DNA from 4 places in the Brevibacillus antibioticus genome. Region 3 is predicted to be linked to each of the others. Evidence: riboswitches for the same ligand, from Rfam matches in the RefSeq annotation. Region 3 holds a riboswitch; each other region holds the start of a gene.
The links. Region 3 has a riboswitch for cyclic di-GMP ahead of E8L90_RS26305 (DUF5317 domain-containing protein). Riboswitches for the same ligand answer to the same signal wherever they lie in the genome.

Region 1 (8,060 bases), 5.1 Mb from region 3:
ATTTTGCCGCACGCTTTTCTTTACGCTTCCCGGAAGGTTCATGAACGTCAGCGGTCTTGCTCTTTTGCAGCTTGGCGAGATAATGCCCTTCTCCTTGTAGACGATGCGGCCACAATCTGGCTGTCTGGGCGAGCTGCTCGTTTTGCGGCGATGCCCACTCGGGTTGACCAGTAGAAAAGCAATCTGCATGTGGTAGCGAGACGATCTCAAATTCTTTGTGACGGCCGAGGAAGTTAACCAGTGACTGCTCATTTTCCAACGGAGCAAATGTGCAGGTGGAGTAGACCAACGTCCCGCCTGGCTTCAGCATAGCAGCGGCCGCCTCGAGAATATCACCTTGCATGACATGGCACTCCGTTACTTTTGCAGGGCTCCAGTCTTCGATTGCTTCGGGAAGCTTGCGAAACATTCCTTCGCCAGAGCATGGAGCGTCTACTAAGATTCGGTCAAAAAACAGGGGAAATCGCTCCTGTAAGCGTTCTGGCGTTTCGTTGGTCACGACGGCATTGGTCACGCCGCAGCGCTCCAGATTTTCTGACAAGGCTTTTGCCCGAACAGGATGGATTTCGTTTGCCACAAGCATTCCTTGTCCACGCAAAAACGCTGCAAGCTGCGTCGATTTCCCCCCTGGTGCTGCACACAGGTCGAGGATTCGCTCACCAGGTTGTGCACCGAGTGCTTCGGCAGCGGACATCGCGCTTGGCTCCTGCAAATAGTACAGGCCAGCGGAGTGAAAAGGATGCTTGCCGGGACGATCTGGCTCTTTGTAGCGAAAACCGTTTACGCACCAAGGGACTGCTTCTACAGCAAACGGCGAGATTTTCAAAAAATCGTCACGACCCACCTTCAACGGATTGACCCGCAAGCCATGTGTCACAGGCTGATCATATGAGGAAACGAATGCCTCATAATCGTGTCCGAGCAAGGTTTGCATGCGCTCGGTAAATGGTGTTGGTAATTTTTTTGTCATAACAGCCTCCGATGTCAGTTTTTGGCCCCATGTGAAAGGAAAAGATAGAATCATGGCGAATCATAGAGAATGAGGTGAGAGCATTATGGAAGGATCCCGTGCAAAACGCTACCGCTCCCGGCGGAGGAATGACTCGGAAGTAAGCCGGTTTTGGATCATGGGGTTGCTGTTCTCACTGCTGGTGCTCGCTTTTGAATTCTTTATCGAAATACCCGCCGACGCAGATTGGCTGGTCGATATGGAGATGGCTTTGTTTTCTGCCAGCTTTACATTGCTTGCCTTCTATCTGCTCGGACTTACCTTTGCCTTTTCACGCCACCAAAAGGCAGGGAAGATCAATCACCAAATCATCATCTATGTATGGTTGGGTGCGATCTTGTTTCACTTGTTCCTGCTCATCAGCAATTTGTCCAATCAGCATGTGTACAAGGCAGGGATCATTCTATTTTTAGGACCATTGTTTTTAACTGTCTACCATTTTATCACGTACTTGGCAGCTTTGCGCGAGGAGCGTGAGGAGCAGGAGGCAGCTACGACAGCTACGCTTGAGCGTACGGCCTACCAGATGATTCTGGAGGGCGGGCGTGTATACAGCGAGTTGAGTCGCCTGAAAACAGAATATCCAGAAGTGGAGCAAATGCTTCGCGCCAACGATTTTCACGATAAACTGGAGCGCTATGCTTTGGAAATGCAGCAGTATTTGCAGGTGAAGCATTTTGAGCGTAAAGACGTGGAGCTCTTGGAGGGTCACTATTATTTCTTGGAAAACTTGCTGAGCTTGGCGAAACAACATCCGGGAATAATCGAGTCCCGCGTATATAGCCGCCGAAGTGACAATTGATGGGTACAAAGGAGAGGGAAGCGGATGTTTTGGAAAAAAGACAAAGCCCTAGCAGAAAAAGAGACAGCAGCGACGACAGCCACAACCACAAAGACAGGACAGCAAGACGCTTGGAAGCATGAGCTTCGCGGTCTTTACGAACAGATGGGCGCGATCCTCACTTCGAACCAAGCGATGAACGCCGAATCTGATCAAATGGTGCGATTGGTGATGAGGATGAAGGGTGTCGTAGATAATATCCAGGCCATTAACGAGCGGGATGATGAATCTGCGAGCCAGTTGTCGGTTCGAGGAGAGCGCCTGACAGACATCTGTAAACAATCCGTAGCGCGTGCAGATGAAGGCAAGAAGGCTATGACGGACGTTGTAGAAGTCATGAGCCTGCTCGACAAAGAATCGGTCCATACATCCAAGTCCATGAGCCGCTTGGAAGAGCGCTCTTCAGAAATTACGAGTATCGTCAAGGTGATCAGCGACATTGCGAATCAGACCAACCTTCTCGCGTTGAATGCAGCGATAGAAGCGGCACGTGCCGGTGAACAAGGCCGCGGTTTTGCTGTCGTAGCGGATGAAGTACGGAAGCTGGCCGAGATGACAGCGAACTCGACCAAGACGATTGCAGAATTGATTGGCAAGATTCAGGAAGAAACAAAAGAAGCATTGTCCAACAGTGAAAAAAGCAGCAGTGCGATCAAAAATGGACTTTCCATCAGCAAGGATGCTGCGGGGAAGACAGATCAGATCGTGAACGCTTTCCAGGCACTGAACGTCGAAGTGTCGGGTGTGATGGAAATTATCGCGCATCAAAAGCGATTTGCTGACGATGTGTCCCAGCAGGTAAGTGATGCAAAGGGCTTGCTGGATGAGCTGAATGAAGGAATGACCAAGCACGTGAGGGACGCCAACGCGGTAGAGCAAATGCTCGCGACGAGCGTAAAGGATGTCAAAAAGTTATTGTGATCATAAGGTAAACGAATCAGGAGTCCGTATCCAAGCGATGCGGACTTTTTGGTATTTCTCCACTTTTTCACCAAAATTCTACATATTTCGGTTTGACTATTAAGAATAACGTACTATAATCGAAGTAAGATTCTCCATATACTTCCTTTTTTCGACAAAATCCTATCAGCATTCGCTATGAATGGGCAAACCCATTGAAAAGTGGGGACGCAAAGCCACGGGCCTAATGTACACGTTACGATGGCAGCCGGGTTGCCAACGAGCAGTGTATTTTACTGTTTTAGTTTTACGGCTCCTTTCATGCGAAAGGGGCCTATTTATTTTACAAAAGGGAGAGGTTGTAGCATGTCAATCCTTCAAACACTGGACAAGCAGTATATCAATGGGGAGTGGCGCGACGGACTGGGCGCGAAGACATTGCAAGATATCAACCCTTACAACGGGGAAGTCATCGCAGAGTTTAAAATGGCAAATCTGGAGGATATCGACGCGGCTTACAAGGCGGCAGCCAACGCGAAAAAAGAGTGGGATGAAGTGAATGCTTATACCAAATCCCGAATGTTGGAGCGTGCTGTTCGCTATATCGAAGAGCATGAAGAAGAAATCATTCAGATCATCATTCGTGAACTAGGTGGAACCCGACTGAAGGCATTTTTTGAGATCGGGCTTGTGAAGGATATTATTCGTGAGGCGGCTACGTTCCCGGTACGCATGGAAGGAAAAATTCTCCCTTCTCCCGTAGACGGAAAGGAAAATCGCTTGTATCGGATTCCCGCAGGAGTTGTCGGCGTCATCAGTCCGTTCAACTTCCCGTTCTATCTGTCGATGAAGTCCGTAGCTCCAGCTCTTGGCGCGGGCAACGGTGTCGTCCTCAAACCGCATGAGCACACGCCAATCACGGGTGGGACTCTCATCGCGAAAATTTTTGAAGAAGTAGGTCTGCCCAAAGGCTTGATCAACGTCGTTGTAACGGATATTGCTGAAATTGGTGATGGTTTTGTCTCCCACCCCATTCCACGCATCCTTTCGTTTACAGGCTCGAGCCAAGTAGGAAGTCATATCGCGCAAGTGGCAGCGAAGCATTTCAAGAAGGCGATTTTGGAGCTAGGCGGCAATAGTGCCCTGATTGTTTTGGAGGATGCGGATCTTACGTATGCCGTCAATGCAGCAGTATTCAGCCGCTTTACCCACCAAGGTCAGATTTGCATGTCGGCTAACCGGGTTCTGGTTCACCAAGATGTTTACGATAAATTCCTCGATCTGTATGTGGAAAAAGTATCTGGACTCAAGGTAGGCGACCCAAATGATCCAGACACGGTAATCGGTCCACTCATCAATCAACGGCAAGTCGCCAACCTGATGGCAACGATCGATGAAGCGATTCGCGAAGGAGCCGTTCCTGCACTGAAAGGGGAAGTAAAAGGAAACGTGGTCGAGCCGATTGTTTTGACAGGTGTGACCACAGACATGTCCATTGCATCCAAAGAACTGTTTGGTCCGGCTGTTTGCATCATGTCGTTTGCTTCCGAGGAAGAAGCGATTCGCATGGCGAACGAGACACCATTTGGATTGTCCGGGGCGATTCATACCCGCGATCTGGAGAGAGGTGCCCAGATGGCCAAGCGCATTGAGACGGGCATGATTCATATCAACGATGGAACGATCAATGACGAGCCAATTGTGGCGTTCGGCGGTGAAAAGCATTCCGGATTGGGACGCTTAAATGGTCAATGGAGCCTAGAAGAGTTTACTACGCTAAAATGGATTTCGGTTCAGCACAAAAAGCGCCAATTTCCGTACTAATGCCATCAAAATATAGAGGTGAAGAGGGTTATGAACGGATACGAAGAATGGAACGAAACAGAAGCTTCCGAAAAGGGGCAAAACGCAGAACTGCTCGAGGCTTTCATCAAGGTTGCCCCCTATTTAAATGATTTGCTCACCGATGACATTACCATTGGGGTCTACGACACGGAAAAGCTATTGCGCAATGTGCCTGCTCAAACATTTGCACTGCAAGTAAAGCCCGGTGATCCACTCCAGGAAGGAGATGTGATCACCAACGCGATTCGAAGAAACACCAAGCAGGCGATGATGGTCCCCAAGGAATTATTTGGTTTTCCTCTCGTCGCACGAGCGATCCCCCTGCATGATCACACGGGAAAAGTCATCGGTGGTGTCGGCATTGGCTCGAGTATGGAGCGAGCCAATGAGCTGTATGAAATTGCCGCAAATCTCTCGAGTGTTGTCGAGCAGGTCAGTGCCACCACACAAGAGATGGCGTTGCAGATCGGGAATTTGAACGAGCAAATGAAGGGGATCTCAGAGCAAGCCAATGATGTGAGCCACAGTACGACTGAGATCGAGCAAATTACACTCGCCGTGAAAAAAATCGCTGATCAAAGTAACATTTTGGGACTGAATGCGAGTATTGAGGCTGCGCGAGTAGGAGATGCAGGGCGTGGGTTCGCTGTCGTCGCGCATGAGGTTCGCAATATGGCGACGGATTCAAGGGCGAATGCAGACAAAATTAAGCAAACTACGGATTCCATCCGGGTTTTGATATCCCTCCTGCAAAATTCGATTGAATTGATCAATCAAACCATGGAGAGTCAGGCAGCCGCTACGGAGGAAATTTCTGCGACGATGGTCGAAGTGAGCGGCAATACGCAAAAGCTGGCAGGGCTTGCCCAAGAAGTGTTTGAAATAAAGTAAGCCCATACATGTAACAAAAATCCCCTCTTAGGAGTCTTACTCTTGAGAGGGGATTTTTTCCTTTAGTTCTTTTATGTGGTAGGTAGTGGTTGCTCCAGCATATAGCGATACACCGGGACTTCATCGCTCTTTTCAACGGGCAAGAAGCTAAACGTGACGTAGCTGTCCACGGATTCCGGTTCCAGGGCCAATACAATGAAGCTCGCATTTGGCTGGGCCATGCTGAACACGTAACTACCCGCAGGAAAGGTTTTCGTTGTTTCTGTTACATTTGCAGTCACTTAGTTGGTGAAATGCCCATTCTCGTAAATCGTATTCACCTTGTTTTCCAAAATGGTGTAGCTTTCTACTGCTATCGTTGTCTCTTTTGATAGCTTGATTATTGAAACACCGAGCAATTCCAGCTTGGCTGCAATGTCATGGTAGCCAGGAGGCATGAGATAGGCAGTGGATCGCTCGCGCTCGAGTACAGGATAGGCATCCGTGGAGCTTACCTTGTTGTCGTTTGCTTTTTTGCCTTTTTCCGTGATTTCTGCGTGTGCCTGGGTCACGGCGGACTTGATTACTTTGGCGTTGGCCGCTGTTGATTGGATGACAGCAGCGTGAGTCAAGGCCTGACTGTATACACGTCGTTCAAAATCGGCGCGTCCAATACCGATGCGCGTGTTTCCACCAAAAACGTCAACGTGTTTTTCAATCCCAAGGCATTGCGACCGATTCTTGTCTCTGTGCAGCCTTCTGTTGCGGTCACTTTTCCGTCCTTGCCTTTTGCCAGCGTATAGGAAGCGTGATGAGAAAGTTGCTCCTTGTCGAGTACTTTTTGAACATCTGCCAAGAGCAGCTGGAGGGGATGTTCAGGTTTTTCGCTGAGGAGACAGAACATCGTAGGAAGAGATCGCGTCCTTTTCTCCAACATCGCGAAGCTGGCTGGAAGAGACGCCGTATCCGTGGGCGTCAAGCACCACATCAGGTTGATAGGCATCGATGGCTTGGTGGACAGCTTGTACCTCTGGATATTCTACCTTCATGTAGTCACGGTTGGCATCCAGCTCTGTCGCGATGTAGCGTTTGAACTGGTAGGAGCCATCCGGGTTGATGCGAGGAACAATCGCAATGTTTCCTTTACCCAGGAGATCGGCGCCAAGTTTTCCTACTGCCAGCCAATGATATCCCGATGGATAGCAACTGGATTTCCTTGTTCCCTGCTGCCAATTTGCTTATGTGAGCCATCGTTTCTTCCTGGGATGTAAAAGCTTCTTTTCCTTCTTGGAAGCGGGGTGTCCCAAACTGGATCGTTGGCTTTGGAAACAAGCTCTCAATCTGTGCAGGCTGTACATAGGTTGGCCCTATTCCGTAATGAGGAATGTGGTTCAGCTTGGGTGGCATGGATGATTGAGGGACTGGTGAACAGAGATATTACGAGTGCTGTAGAAACAACGTAGCGTACTTTCTTGTCCATAAATTCCCTCCTGCGAAATAGAAGCCGACACCTACGATTAATCCATCAGACTATTATAAAAACAATAATTACTACGAAATATTCATTTTAAAGCAGGACTTTCGGTTCTCCTTTAATAGAACAGGGGGATGACATGGTCAAAAAAATCAGCAGAATGCTCCTTTTGTTGACGGCCATCGCGGTAAGTAGTTTCTTTCTGAGCGATATTTTTGCAAACGAATGGAAAAAACCAACAGAAACAGAGAAGGTTGATCACCTGAATGGCGCGATTCACCAAAAACAAGAATTTCAACTCCATGACGGTACCACGTATTGGGCCCATAAAATGACAGGTCAGCGCGATATGACGCCGTACGTTTTTACTATTCCGATTCAGGGGAACAGTCAGAACATGACGTTCCGCTATCGAGCCTATGATGAGTCGAAGAAACCGAATTGGAAGATCGTCACGCTTGATCAAGTCCAGACCCTTCCGCTTGCCTCTGGTTTTGTAGAGACGGAGGGCAGGTATATTTGGTTAGGTAAGCCGATTGTCTACGTGGACAAGGGTAGAGCCACGATTGAAGAAAAGCCGGGATTGGCGTCGCCAGTTGAAGTAAAACAGACGTCTTCTGGTGTCGAGCTTGTGTTTCAGCTACCGATGAAAGCAGGCTTTATCAGTGAAATGTGGGCGCTCGATTCGAGAGATCCGCTCGTTCCTTGGGGAGAAAAAATGCTTGACAGCATCTGGCTTAACTTGGACGTTACGGAAAAGGCAAAATGGCTGTACGATGGGTATTACTATCAAAGTCCTTCAACGTACGAGCCGACTTCGGAGTCCTCTTTTTGGCGGATTCCTGAAAATTATGTCCTTCGCTCCTTTTTATATACAGGGGGAAGCAAGGCTGCCCGGGATATGGGTTATGTGATGTTGAAAGCGAGCCTAAAGCAGCAGGAGCCTGAGGGGTACTGGAAGACGCAGCCGCGCTCCACGTGGTTAAGCACCGATTACGGGATACCAGAGGGCTTTTACGATACGAGATTCAACACAGGAGCAGCTGATTTGATGCTGCGGGGCTGTGATCAGTATCAAGAAAAGGACTTTTGCCAATCGGCGAAAAAATATGCTTCTTACT
Region 2 (8,060 bases), 310 kb from region 3:
CTCTACCATTCTGATCTGCCTCCCTCGCTACACTCTCTCAAGCCATTCCTTCAAAAACACAAGCTCTCTGCACTTCTACTAAATTCATCCAGACCCAGATAAGGCCGGTTGAGATAAGCGACCTTCTCGTTCATACGGTCGGCTGCCATTGTGTATTGTATTAAATCATTGGTTCCAATGCTGAAAAAGTCAACCTCGGGTGCAAATTGATCGGCCCGCAATGCCGCAGCAGGGATCTCAATCATGATACCCACTTCGTACTGATCGGATACTCCAATTCCGCAATTTACCAGGGGTTTTTTCTCTTCTTCCAAAATCGCTTTCGCCTGTCGGAATAAATAAAGTAGTAATCAATCCCCAAGCGTTGAAAAGCGTTTCCAAAACAACGAGCCATACAGGCAGATCAACAAAAAAAAAGACCGATGCGCACATGTGCACACCAGCCTTTGCTTGCAATATCGTTCGATTCCTAGCTGCGTGGAGGACGAGATTCGCCACGTGGACGGGAGTCGCCACTGCGTGGACGGGAGTCACCGCTGCGTGGAGGACGAGATTCGCCACTGCGTGGACGAGATTCGCCGCTGCGTGGACGGTATTCTCCATTGCGTGGGCGAGATGGACGCTTTCCACCAAAACCAGAACCGGAGCCGAAGCCACCTTTTCCTTTTGGAGGCAGCTTTTTCTTCCCTACACGAAGAGGAGCCTCTTCTGTCAAGCGAACAGGAGTTGTATCCGGCTCTTTGGTCAACAGCTTGAGTGCTGCGGATACCAACGTTACGGAATCAACATCCTCCAGCAATTGTTCTGCCAATGTTTTGTAAGCAGACAGATCATCTCTACCAGACGCTTCCAGGATTTTGTCTACCGTCATTTTTTGTTGACCTTCCAACGCTTCTGCCATCGAAGGAACAGCATGTCGCTCCATGCGACGCTTGGTCGTACGCTCAATCAGACGCAGATGGTCGATTTCACGGGAAGTAACAAATGTGATCGCGAGACCCGTTTTACCAGCACGTCCCGTTCTTCCGATACGGTGAACGTAGCTTTCGGAGTCTTGTGGAATGTCAAAGTTGAATACGTGCGTAACGCCGCTGATATCCAGACCGCGGGCTGCAACGTCAGTCGCCACCAATACTTCGATTGTACCTTCCTTGAACTTGCGCAGTACGCTGTCGCGTTTTGCCTGGTTCAAGTCTCCGTGGATACCTTCTGCTCCATAACCACGCTTGGTCAGCGCTTCGGACAGCTCATCCACTCTGCGCTTGGTTCTACCAAATATGATAGCCAGCTCAGGCGAATGAATATCCAGCAAACGGCACAGAACATCGAATTTTTGTCTTTCTGCTACTTCCATATATTGCTGCTCGATGTTTGGTACCGTTACTTCTTTTGCTTTTACTTGAATGATGGTTGGTTCGTTCATGAACTGTTGGGCGATTTCCTGAATCGCTCTCGGCATCGTTGCGGAGAACAGCAGGGTTTGACGACTTTCTGGAACCTCTTTCAAGATTTCCTTAATGTCGTCGATGAAACCCATGTTCAGCATTTCATCCGCTTCGTCCAAAACAACTACCTCGATGGCATCCAGACGAATCGTTCTTCTTCTCATGTGGTCCATGAAACGACCAGGTGTTGCTACGATGATTTGCGGGCGTTTTTTCAACGCCTTGATTTGACGCGTGATGTCTTGACCACCGTAGATTGGCAGGGCAGAGATGTTTTTAAATTGGGCAATTTTATTAATCTCTTCTGCAACCTGAACAGCCAACTCACGAGTTGGGGTCAATACAACCCCTTGAATATTTCCGCTTGTTTCATCCATGCGTTCAATCAGCGGAATACCAAATGCAGCCGTTTTACCTGTACCTGTTTGTGCTTGACCGATCAGGTCACGACCTTGCAGTGCTACAGGAACCGTTTGATCCTGAATAGCCGTAGCCTCTTCGAAGCCCATGTTGCTCAACGCTCTAACAATGGAGTGATGTAAGCCAAAATCATTAAAAGTCGCCAATGAATGTCAGTCTCCTTTATCAATACCTTCATCTATAAAATTCTCAAAAAAAAGGGCACTATTCCTTACGATCCGGAACATGCCCTTTTATCCCCGATTGTACGTAGCACCCTAAAGAACATAGCTGTAATCGTACCATGCAATGCTCGAAAAAGCAAACTGCTTATATACCCAAATTGCCTGATTTTTTAGTGACGTATCTTGTAAAAACAACAAAACAGCCCTCGAGAGGGCTGCTTTTCTATCATCGGATTATTTTACCCATTTTTTGTAAAGTTCATCAAATTTTCCTTGCAGCTTCATTTCGTCCATCCACACATCCAGATAGTTAGCGAAGATGGTGTCTCCACGCTGGATCATGTACGCTTTTTCGCTCTTCGTGAACGGGTTGTCAGTCAGAGCGGCATACAGGCGGGAATCTGCTTTGGAATATACAATCGCTTCCAGCGTGTCCGTGATCATCACATCGTACTTACCGCTTGCTACCAGACCAGGAATGTCGAGGTTGTTTTGTTCAACAGTCACGGTTGCTTTTGTCAGGTGCTCACGAACGAATTTCTCGTTGGTGCCTCCTGGATTCACACCAATGCGCACCTCTGGCTTGTTGATGTCTTCTACACTCTTGTATTTGTCCTTGTCTACTTCACGGATGAGCGGAGCTTTACCGAACATAATATATGGATCGCTCATGTGTGCTTTTTTCTGGCGGTCTGTGTTGCGCGTAACGCCTCCGACAGCAATATCGAATTTATTTGCCAACATATCGTCCATCAGTGTCGGCCAAGAGGTTTGAACAAAACGCGCCTCTACCCCTAGACTTTTTGCGAATTCCTTCATCGCATCGATGTCGTAGCCTTCAAATTCGTTCGTCTTTGGATTCAGATATGTAAACGGTTTGTAGTCCCCTGGAGTACCTACGAGGATGTAGCCTCTCGCAATGATTTCGTCCAAACGAGACTCAAACTTCTTCGCTTGCGGTTTTTTAGCAGCTTCAGCAGCTACCGTTGGGACAGGCTTAACCGCTGTTGCGGCAAAAGCACCTGTTCCTGATGTCATGAGCATAGTTGCAGCGAGTGTGCTCGCCAAGATTGTTTTTGTAAATTTTTTCATCTGGTTTCTCCTCCTGTTGTTCGGTAATGAATTTAGTTAGTAGAAACAAACTCCATCATCCCTTTATGGCATCCCCCCTTTCAAAGAAGAGGACTTACAATCTGCTGAGCTGCCTCTTACACAGTAAACCTGCGGATTCCTTGCTGTAATTCTTCTGCCACTGTGTTCAAATGCTCGACAGACTGTCCAATTTCCTGGATGGCTTGAAGTTGCTCTTCGGTTGCCTTTGCCACTGTTTGCGCGTCGAGTGAAGCATGTTTTGCAATGGTATGCATTTCATCTACAGAAGCACTCACCTGTTGGGAGCCTGCTGACATTTGCTCAGATGCTGCGGATACTTCCAAAATGTGCGCGGCAACGTTCCGGGAAGACTCCAAAATATTCCCAAAGATTTCGCGAACCTCTTCGACCAGTTGAATACCTTGCTGTGCGTTTTGGTTGCCCTCGGTCATAACTTCTACCGCGTGATGAGTATCCTGCTGGATTTCCCCGATCAGCATCGCGATTTTGGATGCGGATTCCTCGGATTGGTTCGCCAGTTTTTTCACTTCACCTGCAACTACAGCAAACCCACGTCCATGCTCGCCCGCGCGTGCTGCCTCAATCGAAGCGTTCAAGGCAAGCAAATTGATTTGCGAAGTCAACTGACTGATTGTATCGAGAATGCCTTCGATTTCTTTGGAGCGATTGTTGAGCTGCTCGATGGCTACTGTCGCCTTCGATGTTCCCTCGCCAATGCTTCCCATCTGGAGAACTGCCTGCTCTACCACAGCAGTCCCTTGCTCAGCCTGCTCTGTTGCTATTTGGGCAGCCTCTGAAACATGTGCAGACGTCTCCGCGATTTTCACGATGCCTGCTGCCATGTCAGTCATCGATAATGCAACTTCCTGCGAGCTGGCTGCCTGCGCCTCTGCTCCCTCAGAAATCTGCGCAATAGACAAGCCAATTTGGTTGATGTTTTCCGTCGCTTGTTTTATGCCTTCTGATACTTCCTGACTAAAACGCTGTACTTGATCAGACGACAGCGATACGTCTTCGATCAAATTTTTCAAGTGCGATACTGTCTGGTTAAAGTCACGGGACAGAACTGCGATTTCGTCTTTTCCGTCAACCGTTACGGTCTCTTTCAAGTTCCCCTTCGCCACTACATTTACTGCGTGATTCAGACGCTCAATTGGTTTTACCATGCGTACAGCCAAGAAATAGATGAGGACAACCCCAAGCGCCAATACGATGAGGGAAATAACCGTCAATCGGACTAACAGTTGATCGACAGGTGCATGCAGCTCCGCTACGGGCGCAGTGATGTATATCCCCCAGTTCAAATTGGTTGGCGCATAGGAAGCAAATCGCTCTGTATTCTCGTATTTATATTGGGCGATTCCATGATTCCCTTGCTTGATATCTTCAAAGGCAGTCTGAAGCTCAAGAATACCCATGTCGAGAATCGATTCCTTCAGAATGAACTCGCTATTCGGATGATAAATAAATGTTCCTGTTTTGCTTACTAAAAAGGCGTAACCTAATTCGCCGAATTTCTCTTCAGACACCTTTTTTTGGATCTCATTGATTGGAATCGTAGAACCGATGTAACCGTATTGACGATTGTCCTTCATCAATGGAACGACCAGTGTCACGATGTTATTCCCTGTCCGCTTCGAAATGACTGGCTCAGAGACAACGACCTTCCCTTCCCCTTTGCTAGCTTCCTTAATATGCGGACGATCCGAGATGTCGGTCACTTCACCCTTGAAATTGATCACTTTCTTACCGCTTAAATCATGCGAAAAGAAGAACGTCTCAAACTCGGGGTTTTTCTTTTGGGCTTCTTGAATGATTTTCAGGTCGTGCTCGACATTTTGATCTGCCGACATCAACCCTCCTATCGCTCTTACAATCTCAATTTTCTCTTGAAAGAAACCATCGATACGAATCGAGAGATTGCTAGCTGATAGCTCAGCTTCTTTGTCGAGACTGTTTGCCAAAAGATTAGAAGCACTCCAATAGCTTGCACCGCAAACCGTACCCAAACTTATAACCAACAGCAGGCACAAAATGATAATTAGCTTATTCTTCAAACTATTTTTCATACCGAATCCCTTCTCCCTTCTCTTTTTTCAACAAAAAAAAGACTGCCCACCGACAGCCCATTATGACTACGGTTTGGCAACCCGGCTGTCCTAGCTGCGAAAGCCTTTGACTTTCGACCTTAGACCCGTGGCTTTGCGTCCCTGCCTTTCAGCAGGTTTGCCTTTGTCATTCCTTGTTGTTTTTTCAATGAAAATCCTCTTTTTTTCAAACTCACCTTTCTATTCCCATAACCTTTCGATAATAAACCTCAAAATGGAAAAAAGCTGACAACCTTTTACAGTTGTCAACTTTTCGTCAAACTTTTTGATTAGCTTAATCCGATCACTTGCCCATCCTCGTCGACATACAACGATTCCGCCGCCGGCTTTTTCGGGAGGCCTGGCATGGTAACCAAGCTTCCGGTCAGTGCCACGATAAAACCAGCTCCTGCTGATATGCGCACTTCACTCACTTGAATCGTGAAGTCAACAGGTGCCCCCAACAGATCAGCACGGTCCGTAAAGGAGTACGGTGTTTTCGCCATGCACACAGGCAGATGGGACATTCCCATTTCTTCGACCTTCTGCATCGTTTTTAATGCAAGCGGCGAAAACACAACCCCTGATCCACGGTATACTTCTTTCACGACTGTCTCAATTTTGTCTTTGATGCTGAGGTCTTCCTCATACAAGAATCGGAAGGATGAAGGCTGCTCTGCTGCACGAATCACTTTTTCAGCCAGCTCGACACCGCCTGCTCCTCCTTCTGCCCACACTTTCGAGAGCGCCGCTTCGGCTCCAGCCGCTTGGCACAGCGCAATGACAGCATCGACCTCTGCCTGCGTATCCGTCGCAAAATGATTGATAGCCACCACTGCTGGCACACCGAACTTCTGGAGGTTTTCCAGATGGCGCTTGACGTTTTCGAAGCCTTTTTCCAGAGCAGACAAGTTCTCCACTGCCAGGTCAGGTACTTTTACCCCGCCGTTGTATTTCAACGAGCGAACCGTAATGACCACGACAGCAGCCGATGGAGTCAGACCTGCTTTTCTGCACTTGATGTCAAAAAACTTCTCTGCTCCCAGATCCGCACCAAATCCCGCCTCTGTTACGACGTAATCCGCCAGCTTCAAGGCCATCTTGGTTCCGATCACGCTGCTGCACCCATGCGCGATATTGGCAAAAGGTCCGCCGTGAATGATGACCGGAGTTCCCTCGATTGTCTGTACGAGATTGGGCTTGATCGCTTCCTTCAGAAGAACGCACATCGCATCGACCGCGTTGATTTCTTCTGCCCGTACAGGCTGATCATTGAAATCGTAGCCAATAATGATATGGTTCAACCGCTCGCGCAAGTCTGCCAGATTCTCACTCAAGCACAAGATCGCCATGATTTCGGACGCTGTCGTAATCATGAAGCCATCCTCTCGCGTCATCCCATTGCCTTCACCCAGACCAACCACGATGTTTCGCAGTGCGCGGTCGTTCATGTCCATGGCTCGCTTCCAGACGATTTTCTTTGGATTCAGCCCACGCGGATTGCCATGGAAAATATGATTGTCGATCATCGCTGCCAACAAGTTATGTGCAGCTGTAATCGCATGAATGTCCCCTGTAAAATGCAGGTTAATTTCATCAGCCGGGAGAATTTGTGCTTGGCCGCTTCCCGTTGCGCCTCCTTTGATCCCCATGCAAGGGCCCAAGGACGGCTCGCGAAGCGCAGCCATTGTTTTCTTCCCTAGATGATTCAATGATTGTGACAGACCAATCGTCGTGAGCGTCTTGCCTGCTCCCGCCGGATTGGGGTTCATTGCTGTAACAAGAATCAGTTTGCCATCAGGACGATTCTTCACTTGCTCCCATAGTTCATCTGATAGTTTGGCTTTATATTTTCCGTATAGCTCCAAATGCTGTTCTTCGATACCTGCACTCTTGGCAATTTCAACAATAGACTTCATTTTTGCCTCCCTGCCACACCAGAATGTAATGCACCAGTTACCAATCTTCTACATTCTGCATAATCATCCTTTCTCCTCTCCTCTTCGACACATTACGCAAAAGAAAAAGCCCACATTCCGACAAACGTTCAGAATGCATAGCGTATCAGGTTGTCAGATCCAATGAAAAATCCGGAAACCATTTTATGGAATTCAACGTCATACAGTTAATGACAGGCTAGCCGCTAGGATGTCCTGAAAAATGGGGGATGAATTTGAAAAAGCTTATAACTCTTTTGATCATTTTAGGTGTACTAACTGGATGCGAAGCCAACGAAACGAATTTGAATGAATTGCCGAAAGAACAATCCCAAGCGGAGAGTGTCTCCCCGTTATTATTAGAATCTTTATCTAAATCACTGAATAAGCAAAAGCAGGACATCAAAATGGAGGATTTATTTAATAGCGAAGAACTCACATTAGATATAGACAATATTCCTCTTGAACAAAGAGATGCACCCATTGATTTAGCTGTCCTATCTAAAATGAAAAACCTTAAAACGCTATCTTTGAATAGAATCAATGTTAAAGATTATCTATTTCTAAAGGATTTGAGTGAACTTGAATATCTTTCAATCACTGGTTTTCAGGAAGCTCAGCTACCTATTTTAAATAACAGTAAACTAATAAGCCTCTCACTGAATGAGGGAGATTTATCCGATTTGAAAATGCTTGAGAATAGTAAATCTCTTCAGCACTTAACCATTCGAAATAATAAAATAACTGCTTTATCATCGATTAAACTACCCCATCTCACTTTCTTAGATGTATCAAATAATCCTATTGACTCGATGGATTTTGTAAAAGAACTACCGAATTTGGAACGTTTACAAATGATGAATGCTCCCATCACAGACATTACATCTATTCAGT
Region 3 (8,060 bases):
GGAACAGGGGAGCATGTCGTCTTGATTGACCTCGGCATGAAGCAATCGATTTTGGATGCCCTTCTCCAGCAGGGCTGCCGTGTCACGGTTGTTCCATTTGATACGAGTTTTGCCCAAATCAATGCGCTTGCACCAGACGGCTTGTTGTTTTCCAATGGACCAGGCGATCCGGAGCATTTGCTTGCGTATTGCAGCGAATGGCGCAAAGCCGTGGAGCAGTACCCGACATTAGGTATTTGCTTGGGACATCAAGTATTGGCGCTGATGTACGGCGGCAAGACAGAAAAGCTCGCATACGGTCACCGCGGCAGCAATCATCCGGTCAAGGATCTGATGACTGGAAAAGTATATATGAGTTCACAAAATCACGGGTACGTGGTCAAAGAAGAGTCTTTGGATAAGCGCCAGCTGACCGTTTCCTATCGCAACGTTAACGATAGTTCGGTTGAAGGACTGTGCCACGTCAGTCTGCCTGTTTTCAGTGTGCAGTTCCATCCGGAAGCACATCCTGGCCCTAGCGATACATCCCACATTTTCCACCAATTCTTGCAGTCGATGCGCGTAGTAGGAGCGAAGAGATATGCCTAAATTGCCACACATTCATAAAGTATTGGTCATTGGTTCTGGTCCGATCGTCATCGGGCAGGCAGCGGAATTTGATTATGCAGGTGCACAGGCTTGCCTTTCCTTAAAAGAAGCTGGCGTGCAGGTCGTGTTGGTGAACAACAATCCGGCAACGATCATGACAGATGAACAAGTAGCGGACAAAGTATATCTGGAGCCGCTCACCGTGGAATCCGTGACAGCTATTATCGCAAAAGAGCGTCCCGATGGCCTCTTGCCTACATTAGGCGGCCAAACGGGACTTAATCTTGCTGTTTCGCTGGCAGAAGCGGGCGTGCTGGAAAAGTACAGCGTCCAACTGTTGGGTACGCCGTTGGCTGCCATTCAAAACGGGGAAGACCGTGAGCTGTTCAAGCAATTGATGCAACAAATCGGAGAGCCTGTTCCAGAGAGCGATACAGTCGAATCTGTAGAAGCAGCAATCGAGTTTGCAAGCACAATCGGCTATCCAGTGATTGTCCGTCCTGCTTATACGCTCGGAGGAGCAGGTGGCGGGATCGCTGGTGATGAAGCGTCCTTGCGAGTGGTTGCAGCTGGTGGCATTGCGGCTAGCCCAATAGGTCAGGTGCTGATTGAGCGTAGCGTAAAAGGCTGGAAAGAAATCGAATACGAGGTCATGCGGGACGCAAATGATACGTGCATCATCGTGTGCAATATGGAAAATTTGGACCCGGTAGGTATTCATACGGGGGACAGTATTGTCGTCGCGCCATCTCAGACGCTGACAGATCGCCAGTACCAAATGCTGCGCAGCGTATCAACGAAAGTGATTCGTTCACTAGGAGTAGTAGGCGGTTGCAATATTCAATTTGCGCTTGATCCGAATTCCGATCGGTACGTGCTGATCGAAGTAAATCCTCGCGTCAGTCGTTCCAGTGCGTTGGCGTCCAAAGCAACAGGTTATCCAATCGCGCGGATCGCTGCCAAGCTCGCATTGGGCTACGGACTGGATGAGGTGCTCAATCCAATCACGGGCTATACGTACGCTAGCTTTGAACCAACGCTGGACTACATCGTTGTCAAAATCCCGCGCTTCCCGTTTGACAAATTCCCGCTGGCAGACCGCAAGCTGGGGACGCAAATGAAAGCGACTGGTGAGGTCATGTCGATCGCCCGCAATCTGGAAGCAGGACTTTTGAAGGCAGTGCGTTCCCTGGAACAAGGCTGCACACATTTGACTCGACCAGAGCTGGCATCTTGGACGCGTGAGGAGCTTGCCCATTCCTTGCAGGAAGCGACAGATATCAGACTGTTTGTTTTTGCCGAGGCGATCCGCAAAGGTTTTACAGAAAGTGAGCTGCACAGTCTGACTGGTGTCGATCCGTTTTTCTTGCGGAGCTTGCGTAAAATCGTGGACTTGGAAGTAGAGCTATCTTGCCACCATAGCAAAACATTGACCCCAGAGCTGTTGTCAGAAGCAAAACGTCGCGGGTTTGCCGATGAAACCATTGCTTCACTGGTGGGTGCCACACCTGACCAAATCAAATCACTTCGTCAAGAATTGGGCATTACGCCTACTTATAAAATCGTGGACACTTGTGCAGCAGAATTTGATGCCCAAACCCCTTACTACTATTCGGATTGGCAAGGAATAGATGAGGTCGAGTCACTGTCTGGCCGCAAAGTTCTGGTACTTGGCTCAGGTCCTATACGCATTGGTCAGGGAATCGAATTTGACTATTGCTCTGTGCATGCAGCCAAAGCACTTCAGGCAAGCGGTATTGCGGCAGTCGTTGTGAACAACAACCCAGAGACGGTCAGCACTGACTATGAAACTGCCGACCATCTTTATTTTGAACCGCTTCACGTAGAAGACGTGCTGCATATCGCAGAACGTGAACAGGTTGAGGGCGTCATGATTCAGTTCGGTGGTCAAACCGCGATTAATCTGGCAGCCAAGCTGGAGCGCGCGGGGCAAAACGTAATGGGTACGTCACTTACAGCCATCGAACGTGCGGAGGACCGCGAGCTGTTCTACGCGATGCTACGCAAGCTGGACATTCCGCATATCCCCGGTAAAGGAGTATCGTCCTTGGAGGATGCGACCGCGATAGCGGAGGAAATCGGCTTCCCTGTTTTGATGCGACCCTCGTACGTCATCGGCGGGCAAGGTATGGTAGTTGTCCACAATATCGACGAGCTGCGAGCTACCATTCAAGACTGGTTGAACCATCCGGACATGAGCATGTTTTTCCCGCTCCTCGTGGATAAATACGTTCCAGGCAAGGAAGCAGAAGTAGATGCGGTATGCGACGGACAATCTGTTATCATCCCAGGGATTTTCCAGCATGTGGAGAGGGCGGGCATCCACTCAGGCGACAGTGTAGCCTTGTTCCCGGCTCCTCATCTGACGGATGACATCAAGCAAAAAATCGCGAGCTATACAGAAGCAATCGCGAGGGAAATGGAAGCGGTCGGGTTAATCAATATCCAGTTCGTCATTGATGGCGAAACGGTTTATGTACTGGAGGTAAATCCTCGTGCTTCACGGACCGTACCGATTACGAGCAAAGTGACTGGCATCCCGATGGTTCAACTGGCGGTTCGCGCACAATTGGGTGAAAAGCTTTTGGATATGGGCTACGGTACAGGGCTTTTGCCAGAGATTCCGTTTGCAGTCGTCAAGGCACCGGTTTTCTCCACGATCAAGCTGAACGGCGTAGACCCGGTACTAGGTCCAGAGATGAAATCGACGGGCGAAGTTCTCGGCTTGGGGCATTCTTTCGAAGAGGCAGCAGGCAAAGCCTTTGCTTTCAAAGACAATTTGTACGGCGACTGGCAAAAAGGTCAGTTGGTCATGATTTCTTTGGCAGATGGAGATAAGCAGGATGGCGTAAGAGAGTTGATTGGGCAAATTCAAGCAGACGGTGCCAATCTGGCGGCGACTCCGGGAACGGCCGAGTGGCTGAAAAACGAAGGAATTGTCGTGAAGCATATCGTGGCAGATGAAGCGGCGTGGATCGAGCTGTTGCAAGAGGAAGAAGCGGCCTTCGCTCTCGTTACTGCGACGAAAGGCAATCGTCAGGGCCGGACAGGATTTGCCCTGCGAAGCCGGATGGTACAACAAGGTGTGCCATTGTTCTTTGCTGTCGATACGTTCGAGTTATACGTGAAGTCTATTATGAAGAAAAGAGGTGGCTCGCATGCAGCCAGTGAAGATATTGGAACACTTTCAAAACTTGCCGTTGCAAAAGCATAAAGGAAAGGACTTCCTACGCGTTGATGAATTCAACGGGGAAGAATTGATGGAGCTGCTCCATCTGTCTGCTCACGTCAAGCAATTGCAAAAGCTGGGACAGCCATTCCAGCCTTTGCAAGGCAAGACGCTGGGGATGATCTTTGACAAGGCTTCGACCCGCACGCGCGTCTCTTTTGAAGTAGGGATGCATCAGTTGGGTGGCCTGGGGATGTTCATGAGCGGAAAAGAGCTGCAGCTCGGACGCGGGGAGCCGATCAGCGACACAGCAAAAGTTCTGTCTCGGTACGTGGATGCCATCATGATTCGCACTTTCTCCCACTCCTATGTAGAAGAGCTTGCTCTGCACGCGTCAATCCCCATTATCAATGGCTTGACCGATCTGTACCATCCTTGTCAGGCTTTGGCTGATCTGCTGACGATCTGGGAGCATAAAGGCAAGCTGAAGGGAGTCAAGCTCGCTTATGTAGGAGACGGCAACAACGTGGCGAACTCACTGGTACTGGGCGCAGCTCTGCTAGGCCTTGATGTGCGGGTGGCGACTCCAGCAGGCTACGAAATGGATGCCACTATTGTCGCAAAAGCTAGAGGGTACGCGAAACAAAGCGGTGGAAGCATGATGGTGACCACTGATCCGATAGAGGCTGTCATGGGGGCAGATGCTGTATACACGGACGTTTGGACTAGTATGGGTTTTGAGGAAGAAAATGAGGTGCGTTTGAAAGCTTTTGCTGACTATCAAGTGAACGAAAAATTAGTAGCAGCGGCAGATCGTAATTATCTCTTCTTGCACTGCTTGCCAGCACATCGTGGGGAAGAAGTGACAAGCGGGGTCATCGACGGATCGCGCTCTGTCATTTTTGATCAGGCTGAAAATAGATTGCACGCACAAAAGGCGATTTTGGCGGCGCTGGTATGAACATAGTTCTAGTTAAATGGAACTATTTGTAATTAAATCGAATAGACTATGAATCTATGATTGCCGAATTTTGTCATTTATGTGTAAAATAAAGGTAGGAAAGAAGCGAAGAAGTACGGACTGTATCTGGTCGCTTGGTCCGTATGGAGCCAGTAGCGAATCCAACTTTTTCCGTAATGGAAAAGGAAAGGGGAGCAGGGGCTGTACTTGGTCGCTTGGCCTCTGCATCACGGACAGTAGCGAAGCCAGCTTTCTCCACTATGCCTGAAGGGGGGAAAAGAAAATGAAAAAATGGTTCGCGGCAATTATGATGGTGGTAGCAATCGTAGCAGCTACTTCTGCAAACTACAACATTGGGTAATATTGGATACGAATAAAACACCGCTTGTAACAAGAGTGGTGTTTTTCTCTAATATTTTGGGGGAATACCTTTATGCTACTTGATGTGATTGGTTTATCGTTTGTAATTGCTCTATTAAGAGGAGGAAGGATTAAAGAGTTTCCGAAGTTTCATAAACTCTCTCTGCTCTTTATTAGTATAGCCCTACAAGCTCTTTCAGCGCTCTATCCCCCGGCAGGAGGGATATTCGTATCAATCTCTTATGTATTCATACTAGCCTTTCTATTGTTCAATCGCCAATCTGAGGATATACGTATCTTCATGATGGGCTGGTTTTTGAATTCATTGGCTATTTGGACAAACAATGGAAGAATGCCGATTGATTTGGAACAAGCGAAAAAGCTGCCTTACGATCTTACTCCGGTTATCAATGGGACGAATTTTAAACACAGTATTTTGACTGAGAGTACAAATTTGCCGTTTTTAACAGATGTCATCTACATGCCTTCCATTATTCCAAGGGTAATCAGCATAGGCGATATTTTTATTATGCTAGGTGCGTTTTTATTAGTACAACGCTTAATGAATAAGCCAATCTCACTATTACAACTTCGAGAAGGAAAAAACTATGCAACGAAAAGTTGAGTTTGGATCAACAATGAAAAAAATAGTGGTGACTTGGATTTTTCCACTAGCGGCGTTAGTGATTTTTTATGATTCGTTGTCTGATTGGGAGCCAAGAGAGCATTGGGGAGTTTTGTTTGCGTATACATTACTCACCATCTTTTCTACGTTCGCTCCTATACGGACGTTGAACACCATATTGACACTAAACAATGCAGTTATTTTTTCTGGTATTCTCCTCTTTGGGGCCTGGGTAGGTGTTTGGTCGGCCGTTGTTGAAACGTTGATACTGGCGTTTCTAATCAGGGCCAACCCGATAAAGGCTTTGGCAAATATTGGACAGCTGGTGCTAACGATTTGGTTTGTCGATCTCTTCAAAAACTCTATAGGCAATGTACCAGCTTCCACGATGATAACGGATCTACTTTTAGCTGTATCGTATTGGTTTATTAATATAATCCTATGTGGTTTAGGGATTTCTTACTTTTTTAAGACGAACTGGTTTACAACCGTTCAGAAAATGGCAAAAGGAACAACGCTCACATACCTTTTGCTCATGGTAATGGTGGGAATCGGATCTCGGCTGTTTGAGACATATGGATTATACACATTAGTTCCCATGATGGCTGCTTTTATCACGATGAGTTTTGTATTCCATCAATATTACGATAGTATGAATAAGCTCCAACAAAAAGTGGAAGAAGTCAAAACATTCAACCATAAGTTTTTGACTGCCATGGCGGCTTCTATTGATGCGCGTGATCGTTACACGAGTGGTCATTCCCAACGAGTGGCTCACTGGGGAAGAGAAATTGCCAAGGATATTGGTTTGTCTGCTACAAAAGTGGAAGAAATTTATGTTGGCGGTCTTTTGCACGACATTGGAAAAATCGGCATCGAAGACGAAATTCTCAATAAAAAAGGAAAGCTGACCCCGGAAGAGTATGACAAGATCAAGCAGCACACGGTCATTGGCTACGAAATTATTTTGCAAGCAGGGATGTTCAATGAATTGCTTCCTGCGATCCGTTCCCATCATGAACGAATAGATGGAAGGGGATATCCGGATGGTTTAGCCGGGGATGAGATTCCACTGATGGCGAGAATTTTAGCCATTTCAGACGCTTTTGATGCGATGGTCGCGGACAGGCCATATCGAAAAGGTTTGCCTGTGGAGGAAGCGCTTCAAGAAATCAGAAGGGGCTCTGGTACCCAATTTGATCCGATATTGGCGGAGCATTTTATCAGAATCGTTCAGCGACTGCCGTACGAAGAGTTGCAAAGCATTATCGGTATAGAGTCCATCCCACAAAAACAGTTACAGGAGGCAATAAGATGAGGTGCCCCTTGTAACTGTTTTTATTCGTTTACGACCAGATGCGGACGAGCTCTCTGGTTTCTAAATGGCAGGTAAGCTTGAATACATCTGGATTGCTTAATTTCTCCCAATCGTGAAAGCCAAAGCGGTCATCCATTGATTTCATGAGCAAGGCCAGCAGGCATCCGTGGCTAACAAGGACGATATCTTTATGCTCGTCTGCCAAAATCTCAGTGAGCAACGAATTTGCCCGGTTGATAGCAGTGAGACTGGATTCGCCTCCTTCGAGTTCAAGCGTCAGGTCATCGAACGTATCGCGTAATCGCTCGAACCAATCCTCACGTGGTACTCCGCTAAGGACGCGCTCGATCAAACGCGTGTCTTCTTCAACCACGATGCCACGCTCCTGTGCAAGAGGCCGGATGGTAGCAATCGCTCGATGATACGGACTCGAAATGATTCGATCAATGGGGGAGGCTGTGAAGAAGGTGGCAAGCTCCCGAGCTTGCACTTCTCCCTTTTCCGTAAGCAGGGCTTCGGGTTCTTGGCCAGCAGCCTGACAATGACGTACCAAATAAATTGTTTTCATAATCCCTCCAGCGGAACTTCTTCTCTGTAATTCCTCCTTTCACTCATTCTCTATCTTGGACAAGTTTCCCTTTCAACCTTGCAACCTTGCAACATTTATGCATAAACGGATGATGAGTATGCATAAAAGCAAGATGCGCTTTATGCGAGAAATGTATAACCTCTTATGCATCCCTGTTTTTGTCTGCGAATTCACAAAAAATATACAAGAAAAATAGTTGTATTTTTATTAGTTCGTTTGTATAATTACTCGCATGAGAGAAACTTCGAAACGGGGAGAGAGAATGATGGCAAAAGATAAAATTGTGTTGGCCTATTCAGGCGGTTTAGATACATCGGTAGCAATTAAATGGCTGCAAGATACGTATAACTACGATGTCATTGCAGTTGCATTGGATGTAGGGGAAGGGAAAGACCTCGATTTCGTACAGAAAAAAGCATTGCAGGTAGG
Region 4 (8,060 bases), 220 kb from region 3:
AACCACTCCAAAGTACTGGCATCTGTAGCAGCGAACAATAATCCAGATGTCACGATGGTCGAGATCGCTTCCATCGCGGCATTTGCGGATGCAAAGGTCTTGGAAGATTTGACTCCCTACTCGCAGGGGGATGAAAAGAAGTACATTCCAGGTCTCATGAAAAATTCTTATTGGAAAGACAAACTATACGCAGTACCATTTAACCGATCCACTCCATTGTTGTACATCAACCGCGATATGTTAAAAGAAGCAGGACTTGATTCAAACGGTCCGAAAACATGGGATGAGCTCGTTAGCTTTTCGCAAAAGCTGAGCAAAAAAGAAGGAGATAAAATTACCCGGTACGGCTTCTCTACACCAGTTGATATCTGGTTCTACGAAGCGCTTGTTTTCCAAGGCGGGGGCAACATCTTGAGCGAGAACGGTAAGGAGCTGACAATCAACAACGAAGCAGGAAAAGCACCGCTTGAGCTCTGGTCCAAAATGGTGAAGGAAGGCATCATGAAAAACCCTCCAGGAGAGAACTACAATGCGTGGGATGTAGCAGAGCAAGACTTCCTGAATCAAAAAGTGGGCATGATTTTTACCTCGACAGGCTCCTTGACGGAATTGAAGAAAAATGCCAAATTTGACATGGGTGCAGCTTTCTTGCCAGCCAATAAAACGCTTGGTACGCCAACGGGCGGCGCGAATCTCGTGATGCTGGCGAAGTCGACCGATGCAGAGAAAAAAGCAGCGTGGGAGTTCATGAAGTGGATGACCGATACCGAGCAAACAGTTCCGTGGTCAATCGCTTCCGGTTATATGCCTGTTACGACAGAAGCTATTGATTCGGCTGAAATGAAGGCATTCTATGAAAAAGAGCCAAACTTCAAGGTCGCGGTAGATCAACTGCAATACGGCTATCCTCGTCCAATGGCTCCTGGCTACAAAGAATTGCAGGATGTGATTCAAAAAGAACTGCAACGTGCGATGCTTGGCCAAGCGACTGTAGATGAAGCGATGCAGGCGGCGACGGAAAAAGGCAGCAAGCTTTTGAAAAAATAACAGAAACGAAATGATAGAGGAGCTGGCGAAATGAACATTTGTATGGCACATCGCGGGTGGTCAGGCAAAGCCCCGGAGAATACAATGACAGCGATTCGACTGGCTCTGGCAGAGCCAGCTATCAAAGCAATGGAAATTGATGTACAGCTGACGCGTGACGGTGTTCCGGTGCTGATTCATGACTTTACGCTGGAACGCACGACCAATGGCCGCGGTTTGGTCATGGATCATACGCTGGCAGAGCTGCGTGAGCTGGATGCAGGGAGCTGGTTTGGCGACAAGTTTGCGGGCGAGCGAATCCCTACATTCGAGGAAGTGCTGATCGCAGTAAAAGGTCGCTGCACGCTAAATATCGAGTTGAAAGCAACAAGTGACATGTACCCGGGTATCGCTGAAAAGGTGCTCGCACTTGTAGAGAAGCATGGAATGAAGCAAGAGGTGTGTCTGACTTCATTTGACCACGATTTGATCCGTCACGTTCGCACGCTCGATCAAGAAGTGCAGACAGGCCTGATTGTATATGGTCGCCCTGTACTCATGCTGGAACAGATGGAGGCAGCAGGTGCTACGATCCTCTCCATGGGATATCCGTATCTGAATCGTGAGCTAACAGTAGCCGCGATTGAAAAAGGCTTTAAAGTCATCGCGTGGACGCTGGATGATCCGAAGCATATCCGCGAAGTCATTTCGTGGCATCCTCAGGTTCAAATTTGCACGAACCATCCTGACCGGATGTGGGAGTTTGTGTAAGCACAAGCAGGAAAGAGCCGCCGGGCAACATGCCAGGCGGCTTTCCTGTTTCGTTGTTTGGACTATATCTTGAATTTGCTTACATGCGATTGTAGTTCTTCGGCTATTCTTGCCAGAGAAGTAGCTGATGAATTGACTTCTTCCATAGCTGCTAGCTGTTCTTCTGTGGCGGCCGATACGCTTTGTGTTCCGTCAGCAGAATTCTCCGCTACTTCTTCAATGACACCGACCAATTCTACCACCTGTTTGGTGCCTAAAGACATTTGCTCAGAATAAGATTTTACTTCTTGAATTTGGCTGGCCACCTGCGTGACAGCATCTTGGATCTGTTCGAAGGACTTGCCTGCATTGTTAACGACCATAAGTCCAGTGGCGACCTCCTTGGTGCCCTGTTCCATCGAAACGACAGCCTGGTTTGATTCGAGCTGAATCGTCGTAATCAACAGTTTAATCTGTTGCGCTGATTGCGCGGACTGCTCAGCCAATTTACGCACTTCGTCTGCCACAACGGCGAAACCGCGCCCCTGTTCACCAGCTCTCGCCGCTTCAATAGCTGCGTTAAGCGCTAACAGATTTGTTTGTTCAGCTATGGCAGTGATGACTTGTACGATTTGTCCGATTTCCTGCGAACTGTTTCCTAATCGTTTGACGATATCGGCAATGTTGCCGACAGTGTTCTCGATCGATTGCATCTGGCTGATAACGACCTGAAGGGCCTGATTTCCTTCCACTGCAATTTGGGAAGCGTCCAAAGCTGATTCGGCAGCTTGTTGTGCATTCGTGGCAACCAGCTGAGCCCCTGTCGATACACCTTGAATTGCGGTGACACTTTCCTCTACACTCTTCACTTGCTTTTCCGCACCGTAAGCTACTTCCTGAATCGTTATGGCGATTTGCTCGGTAGCCTTGCTCGTATGGTCGGAGTTGACCGACAATTCCTCTGCTGAAGAAGCAAGATCTGAAGCTGTATCATTTACTTGTTGAATAATCGTTCGCAGGTTGAGCACCATGGTGTTTACTGATTGGGATAGCTGTCCAACCTCATCCTTGGTTCGAATTTGCAACGGTTGTACAGTCAGTTCACCCTCGGAAATGCGGTTAGCCACGGAGGCAACTGCCGCAATAGGACGGGAGATTTGCCGGGAAACAACGTATGCGATTGCGATCACGACAGCAACAACAATGATGACAATGATCGTAACCATGGTGGTAACGGATGAAACCGCAGACGTTATGGATTCGACAGGGATATGCAGATACAAACCAAAGTTGGTCTTGGGAATGGGGGAATAGGTGACAACGTATTCCTTGCCATTGTCTGAGTAGTTGTATGAGCCCTTTTCCGTTTTTCCTGATTTCAGGATTTCCATTAAGGGTTGCGGCAGAGCGGATTGGGCAAGCGGTTTTCCGATCAGATCCTGGGTAGGATGGTACTGAATGTGATCCTTGTTATCAACGAGAATCGGATAACCATCGTTGCCTACTTTCAAATTTTTGAGGAATGTAGATGCGAAGTCGTCTACATTGACGAGCCCGGTCAAGACACCAAGCTTCTCATTGTTTTTCCCTTTTACAGGGGAAGCGACGATGATAGAGCGATTGCCGGTTGTCTTCGCAACAAGAACATCAGAGAAGCTGGGCTTGTCTTGCATGCCGTCTTTGAAGAATTGGCGCTCGCCAAGGTTGATTCCAACGCTCTTGGGGAAAGTATCAGCTGTTACTTTTCCGTCGCTTGCGATAAACGTATTTCCGTCATACAGTTTCATTTCCTCGGTAAACTTGCGAATGAATTCATTTTTTGCTGCTGCATCATCGGATTGAATATCCGAGGTACGGGCTAAAACTTGAATTTCTGTCATACGCCGGTCCAGATATTGATCCATAGCTATGGCTGTACTGGAAGTAAGGTCAACATAGGATGATTTTTGTTTATCAATCAGAATGGATGAAAAGCTGCTCGTGATAAACAACGAAACGGCAGTAAGTGGAATGACGGCTACGACGAGAAACCAAAGGATCATTTTGTTCCTGAGTTTGTTGAACAAAAACATAGGTTTGTCCACTCCTAATCCGTGAATGCAAAATAGAAACAGTCAGCTGCTGAGATGAACTCAGCAGTCTGACCAAATATTAATAGCCCATTGCTGCGCCTTCACCGCGAGGATCAGCACCACCGAATTTTACATTGGTTTTCGGGTCAATCAGGATGGCGCCGGACTGTCCCATCGCATCGGTATAGGCTGCTTCCAGCTTTTCGACTGGATGCCCACGTTTAATGAGCTCGTCTAGGACTTCTTGAGGGATGCGGCTTTCCACCTTGAGATTGTTGGAAGCAGATCCCCAGTTGCGTCCATGCAGCCATCTTGGTGCTTCGATTGCGTCTTGCACGCTGAAACCAAAGTCGATGATACGTGTGACGAGAGCGGCTTGCGTTTGCGGCTGTCCTTCTCCCCCTTGTGTTCCGTAGAGAAGATAAGGCTTGTCCCCTTTAAAGAGCATCGCTGGGTTAATGGTGTGGAAGGTGCGTTTTCCTGGTTCCAAGTGATTGATGTGTTTGGAATCCAAAGAGAAATAGCTTCCGCGGTTTTGTAAAAGGACGCCCGTATCTTTCGCTACGATGCCGGAGCCCCAGTCAAAATAGTGACTCTGAATGATGGATACTGCATTCCCATCTTTGTCGACGATCCCGAACCAGGTTGTATCGCCTTTTGGATCCAGTGGTTCTACGGATTTGGCGGCTTGCTTCATATCAATGCGCGCAGCTAAATCTTTCCCGTGCTGCTTGGACAACAGCTCATCCACAGGGATATCCACAAAGGCAGGGTCAGTCAGCCATTTGTCGCGGTCAGCAAAAGATTGTTTGGTAGCTTCTACAATCGTGTGATAGTAATCGGGTGTTCCTTCACCCATGCTTTTGAGGTCGAAGTTATTCAAAACATTAAGAATGGAGAGTGATGCCATGCCTTGGGAGTTAGGCGGCACGTTGTACGCTTTATAACCGCGGTAGTCTACTATAATTGGCTCTGCCCAAGTGGAGGTGTGCTTCTCAAAATCTTTCAACGTGAGCAATCCGCCGTTGGCTTTCATGTCTGCTACGATTTTTTTAGCAACTTCTCCTTTATAAAAACCGTCAGCGCCTTTTTTTGCAATGATTCGCAAAGTATTGGCAAGATCCTTTTGTTTGAGAATTTCGCCTGCTGCATAGAGATCGCCGTTGGGCTTCAGGAATGTTTTACGGAATTCATCAAAACGTTGAAGATTTTTCAAGTCATTGTCAGTTGGATCTGTCGCGTATTTTGTCCAATATACTTGGTTAGGGGAGACGGGATATCCGTTCTCGGCGTATCCAATGGCAGGCTCCAGCAGTCTGTTCCATTGAAGCTTATTGTTGCCCATGCTTTTATGGGCGTAGTTGTACGCCTCCCACCAGCCGGAGACGACACCAGGGACAGTGTTTGCCGATTCATAACCGCGGGACGGGATTTTTTCGTAGCCTTTGTTTTTGTAATAGTCGAGGGTTGCCTTTTCTCCTGCACGACCACTGCCGTTCAGCGCCTTTAGCTCTTTTGTTTTGGCATTGTAGATGAGCCAGAAGTTATCTCCACCAATGGTTGTGTAATGAGGATAGACGACAGCTAATGTGGAAGCGGCTGTAATAGCAGCATCTACTGCGTTTCCACCGTCTTCCAATGTCTTCAGGGCTGCAGCTGTAGCCAGATAGTGAGGAGTCGTCACCATTGCGTTCGGTGACATCGATGTTGGACGGTTAGCAGCTTGTGCCCCAGAGAATGTTGATACCCCGATGACAGCAGTCAGCGCGACGGTCGAGAGTTTCTTCCAGAATGACATTCCTATGAAACCTCCTTCATGATGAATAAAATAATGAATTCATTAAACCGGCTATCCGCTGTTACCTCACCTCCTTCAAAAGTCAAAAATACACAAACATACAAAAATAGACAAAAATAGACATTGTGAACACAAAAAAAGACCAATGATATAGGATCATTGGTCTCGTCCTACATCAATACTTCGGTAGCTGGCAAGCGTGTCCGCTGTTGCGGAGGTAGCCCCTGTAGCTTTGCGTCGCCGGATTTCCCCGGGTATGCCGTTTCGATATCAATGGATGAAGCATAAAATTGACACATTTACTGATGCGATCGTTGTGGGAAAAAGTTCCTAAAACTCCATTTGCCAATAATATAGACTATTTACCATTTGTGGTAAATAAGAAAAATATTTTAATCCGGAAAAATAGTTAGGAATGCTATGTATTTTTCGAAAGATATTCACACACCTCCTGGGGCTGAACTGCTTATGATGATAAAAAGGCACATTCGCCAAGGGGTGAAACAAAGACCATGATGCATCCCGATACAGAATTGCGCTATATCAACGATGAGATCGGGTACGGTGTGTTTGCGACAAGGTTTATCCCAAAAGGAACGATTGTATGGGCACAGGATGATTTGGACCAGGTATTGGACCCTGCATTTGTGGAAAGACTTGACTCATTACGAAAACAGGACGTACAAAAATATTCGTTTAAAAACCAGTTCGGAAAGTACATTCTTTGTTGGGATAAGGCAAGGTACGTGAACCACAGCTTTCATGCGAATTGTGTGCCAACCATGTATGATATGGAATTGGCTGCACGGGATATTTTTCCGGGCGAAGAGTTGACTGATGATTATGGAACGTTAAATCTGGATGAACCTTTTGATTGTTTGCCCGAGTCTGACACGGACCGCTCCCGCGTAATGCCCGATGACTTGCTTCGGTATTACCCGCAGTGGGATCGGATTGCAGCGGAAGCATTCCAACATTTCAATCATGTTGAACAACCTTTGCTGCATCTGATTCCCCCGAAGCATCTCGAAACGATTCGTGGGATCACGGAGCAGCGCTTAGCTGTTGATTCTGTCATTCACCTGTATTGCAGGTCACAATGGCAAACGGGGCAGCAATGGGAGACATGAGCGGGTCGGTCAACGACCCGATTTTGTTGAACTCTGGGTAGAGAATCAGTATTATGGAATGTAAAGGTGAAGTGAAAGGTTGATTTCATTGGAAAACAAGGTAGCGGCATCCAATTTTATCCGCAATATCATGATTGATGACTTGCAAGAGGGCAAAGTAAAGGAAATTATTACCCGCTTTCCCCCAGAACCGAACGGGTATCTTCATATTGGACATGCGAAAGCGATCTGTCTAAACTTTGAGTTGGCACGAGAATTTTCCGGCAAGGCCAACCTGCGTTTTGACGATACGAATCCGGTAAAGGAAGACATCGAATACGTAGAGGCTATCAAAAGGGACGTTCAATGGCTTGGCTTCGAATGGGACGGGTTGTTTTTTGCATCTGATTACTTTGAAGAGATGTACAACCGTGCGGTGCTGTTGATTAAAAAAGGTCTGGCTTACGTAGACGATCTGTCTCCCGAAGACATGCGTAAAATGCGTGGAACATGGACAGAGCCAGGTACAGATAGTCCGTTCCGCAACCGGTCTGTGGAGGAAAACCTGGACCTGTTTGCACGTATGCGCCAAGGGGAGTTCAAGGACGGAGAAAAGGTGCTGCGTGCGAAAATCGACATGGCTTCTCAGAACTTCAACATGCGCGATCCAGTTCTGTATCGGATCTCCCATGCAACGCATCACAACACGGGCGACAAATGGTGCATCTATCCGATGTACGACTTCGCTCATCCGTTGGAGGATGCCATTGAGGGCGTGACACACTCCCTGTGCTCACTGGAATTCGAAGATCATCGCCCATTGTACGACTGGGTAGTCCGCGAGTGCGAAATGGAGAGTGCACCACGCCAGTACGAATTTGCTCGCTTGAACCTGACCAACACCGTTATGAGTAAACGCAAGCTGAAACAGCTTGTCGATGAGAATGTAGTAGACGGCTGGGATGACCCGCGCATGCCAACCATCGCAGGCTTCCGTCGTCGTGGCTATACACCGGAAGCGATTCGTACATTCGCTCGTGAAGTAGGGGTAGCGCGCGCTAACAGCACGGTTGACGAGAAAATGCTAGAGTATTTCATCCGTGAGGACCTGAAGCTAAAGGCACCGCGTACGATGGCTGTTTTGAATCCGTTGAAGGTCGTCATCACGAACTATCCGGAAGGGCAAGTCGAGATGCTCGAAGCGGAGATCAATCCAGAGAACCCAGAGATGGGCAATCGTCAAATTCCGTTCTCCCGCGAAATCTACATTGAGCAGGATGACTTCATGGAAAACCCGCCGAGCAA

Region 1: linked by a shared signal. The riboswitch ahead of yfmT (benzaldehyde dehydrogenase) and the one ahead of E8L90_RS26305 (DUF5317 domain-containing protein) in region 3 are both predicted to bind cyclic di-GMP.
Region 2: linked by a shared signal. The riboswitch ahead of E8L90_RS24875 (methyl-accepting chemotaxis protein) and the one ahead of E8L90_RS26305 (DUF5317 domain-containing protein) in region 3 are both predicted to bind cyclic di-GMP.
Region 4: linked by a shared signal. The riboswitch ahead of ggt (gamma-glutamyltransferase) and the one ahead of E8L90_RS26305 (DUF5317 domain-containing protein) in region 3 are both predicted to bind cyclic di-GMP.

What each region holds. Positions count from the first base shown of each region.
Region 1 is NZ_SZNK01000001.1:314,769-322,828, forward strand. It holds gene E8L90_RS01445 (RsmF rRNA methyltransferase first C-terminal domain-containing protein) at 1-970, opposite strand, end outside; gene E8L90_RS01450 (hypothetical protein) at 1,056-1,811, shown strand; gene E8L90_RS01455 (methyl-accepting chemotaxis protein) at 1,836-2,771, shown strand; cyclic di-GMP riboswitch class I at 2,946-3,031, shown strand; gene yfmT (benzaldehyde dehydrogenase) at 3,117-4,574, shown strand; gene E8L90_RS01465 (methyl-accepting chemotaxis protein) at 4,605-5,486, shown strand; gene E8L90_RS30540 (hypothetical protein) at 5,558-5,707, opposite strand; gene E8L90_RS30545 (hypothetical protein) at 5,768-6,097, opposite strand; gene E8L90_RS30550 (M14 family metallopeptidase) at 6,094-6,369, opposite strand; gene E8L90_RS30555 (M14 family metallopeptidase) at 6,341-6,514, opposite strand; gene E8L90_RS01475 (hypothetical protein) at 7,079-8,060, shown strand, end outside.
Region 2 is NZ_SZNK01000001.1:5,138,310-5,146,369, reverse strand. It holds gene E8L90_RS24895 (HPr family phosphocarrier protein) at 1-9, opposite strand, end outside; partial or broken gene E8L90_RS24890 (putative PEP-binding protein) at 99-335, opposite strand; gene cshA (degradosome RNA helicase CshA) at 470-2,011, opposite strand; gene E8L90_RS24880 (transporter substrate-binding domain-containing protein) at 2,264-3,121, opposite strand; gene E8L90_RS24875 (methyl-accepting chemotaxis protein) at 3,238-5,211, opposite strand; cyclic di-GMP riboswitch class I at 5,284-5,383, opposite strand; gene E8L90_RS24870 (formate--tetrahydrofolate ligase) at 5,520-7,148, opposite strand; gene E8L90_RS24865 (leucine-rich repeat domain-containing protein) at 7,403-8,060, shown strand, end outside.
Region 3 is NZ_SZNK01000001.1:5,446,468-5,454,527, forward strand. It holds gene E8L90_RS26290 (carbamoyl phosphate synthase small subunit) at 1-588, shown strand, start outside; gene carB (carbamoyl-phosphate synthase (glutamine-hydrolyzing) large subunit) at 581-3,823, shown strand; gene argF (ornithine carbamoyltransferase) at 3,768-4,739, shown strand; cyclic di-GMP riboswitch class II at 4,832-4,913, shown strand; gene E8L90_RS26305 (DUF5317 domain-containing protein) at 5,173-5,724, shown strand; gene E8L90_RS26310 (HD-GYP domain-containing protein) at 5,708-7,042, shown strand; gene E8L90_RS26315 (histidine phosphatase family protein) at 7,071-7,610, opposite strand; gene E8L90_RS26320 (argininosuccinate synthase) at 7,897-8,060, shown strand, end outside.
Region 4 is NZ_SZNK01000001.1:5,225,744-5,233,803, forward strand. It holds gene E8L90_RS25315 (ABC transporter substrate-binding protein) at 1-1,047, shown strand, start outside; gene E8L90_RS25320 (glycerophosphodiester phosphodiesterase) at 1,078-1,797, shown strand; gene E8L90_RS25325 (methyl-accepting chemotaxis protein) at 1,860-3,848, opposite strand; gene ggt (gamma-glutamyltransferase) at 3,928-5,646, opposite strand; cyclic di-GMP riboswitch class I at 5,829-5,917, opposite strand; gene E8L90_RS25335 (SET domain-containing protein) at 6,159-6,776, shown strand; gene E8L90_RS25340 (glutamine--tRNA ligase/YqeY domain fusion protein) at 6,856-8,060, shown strand, end outside.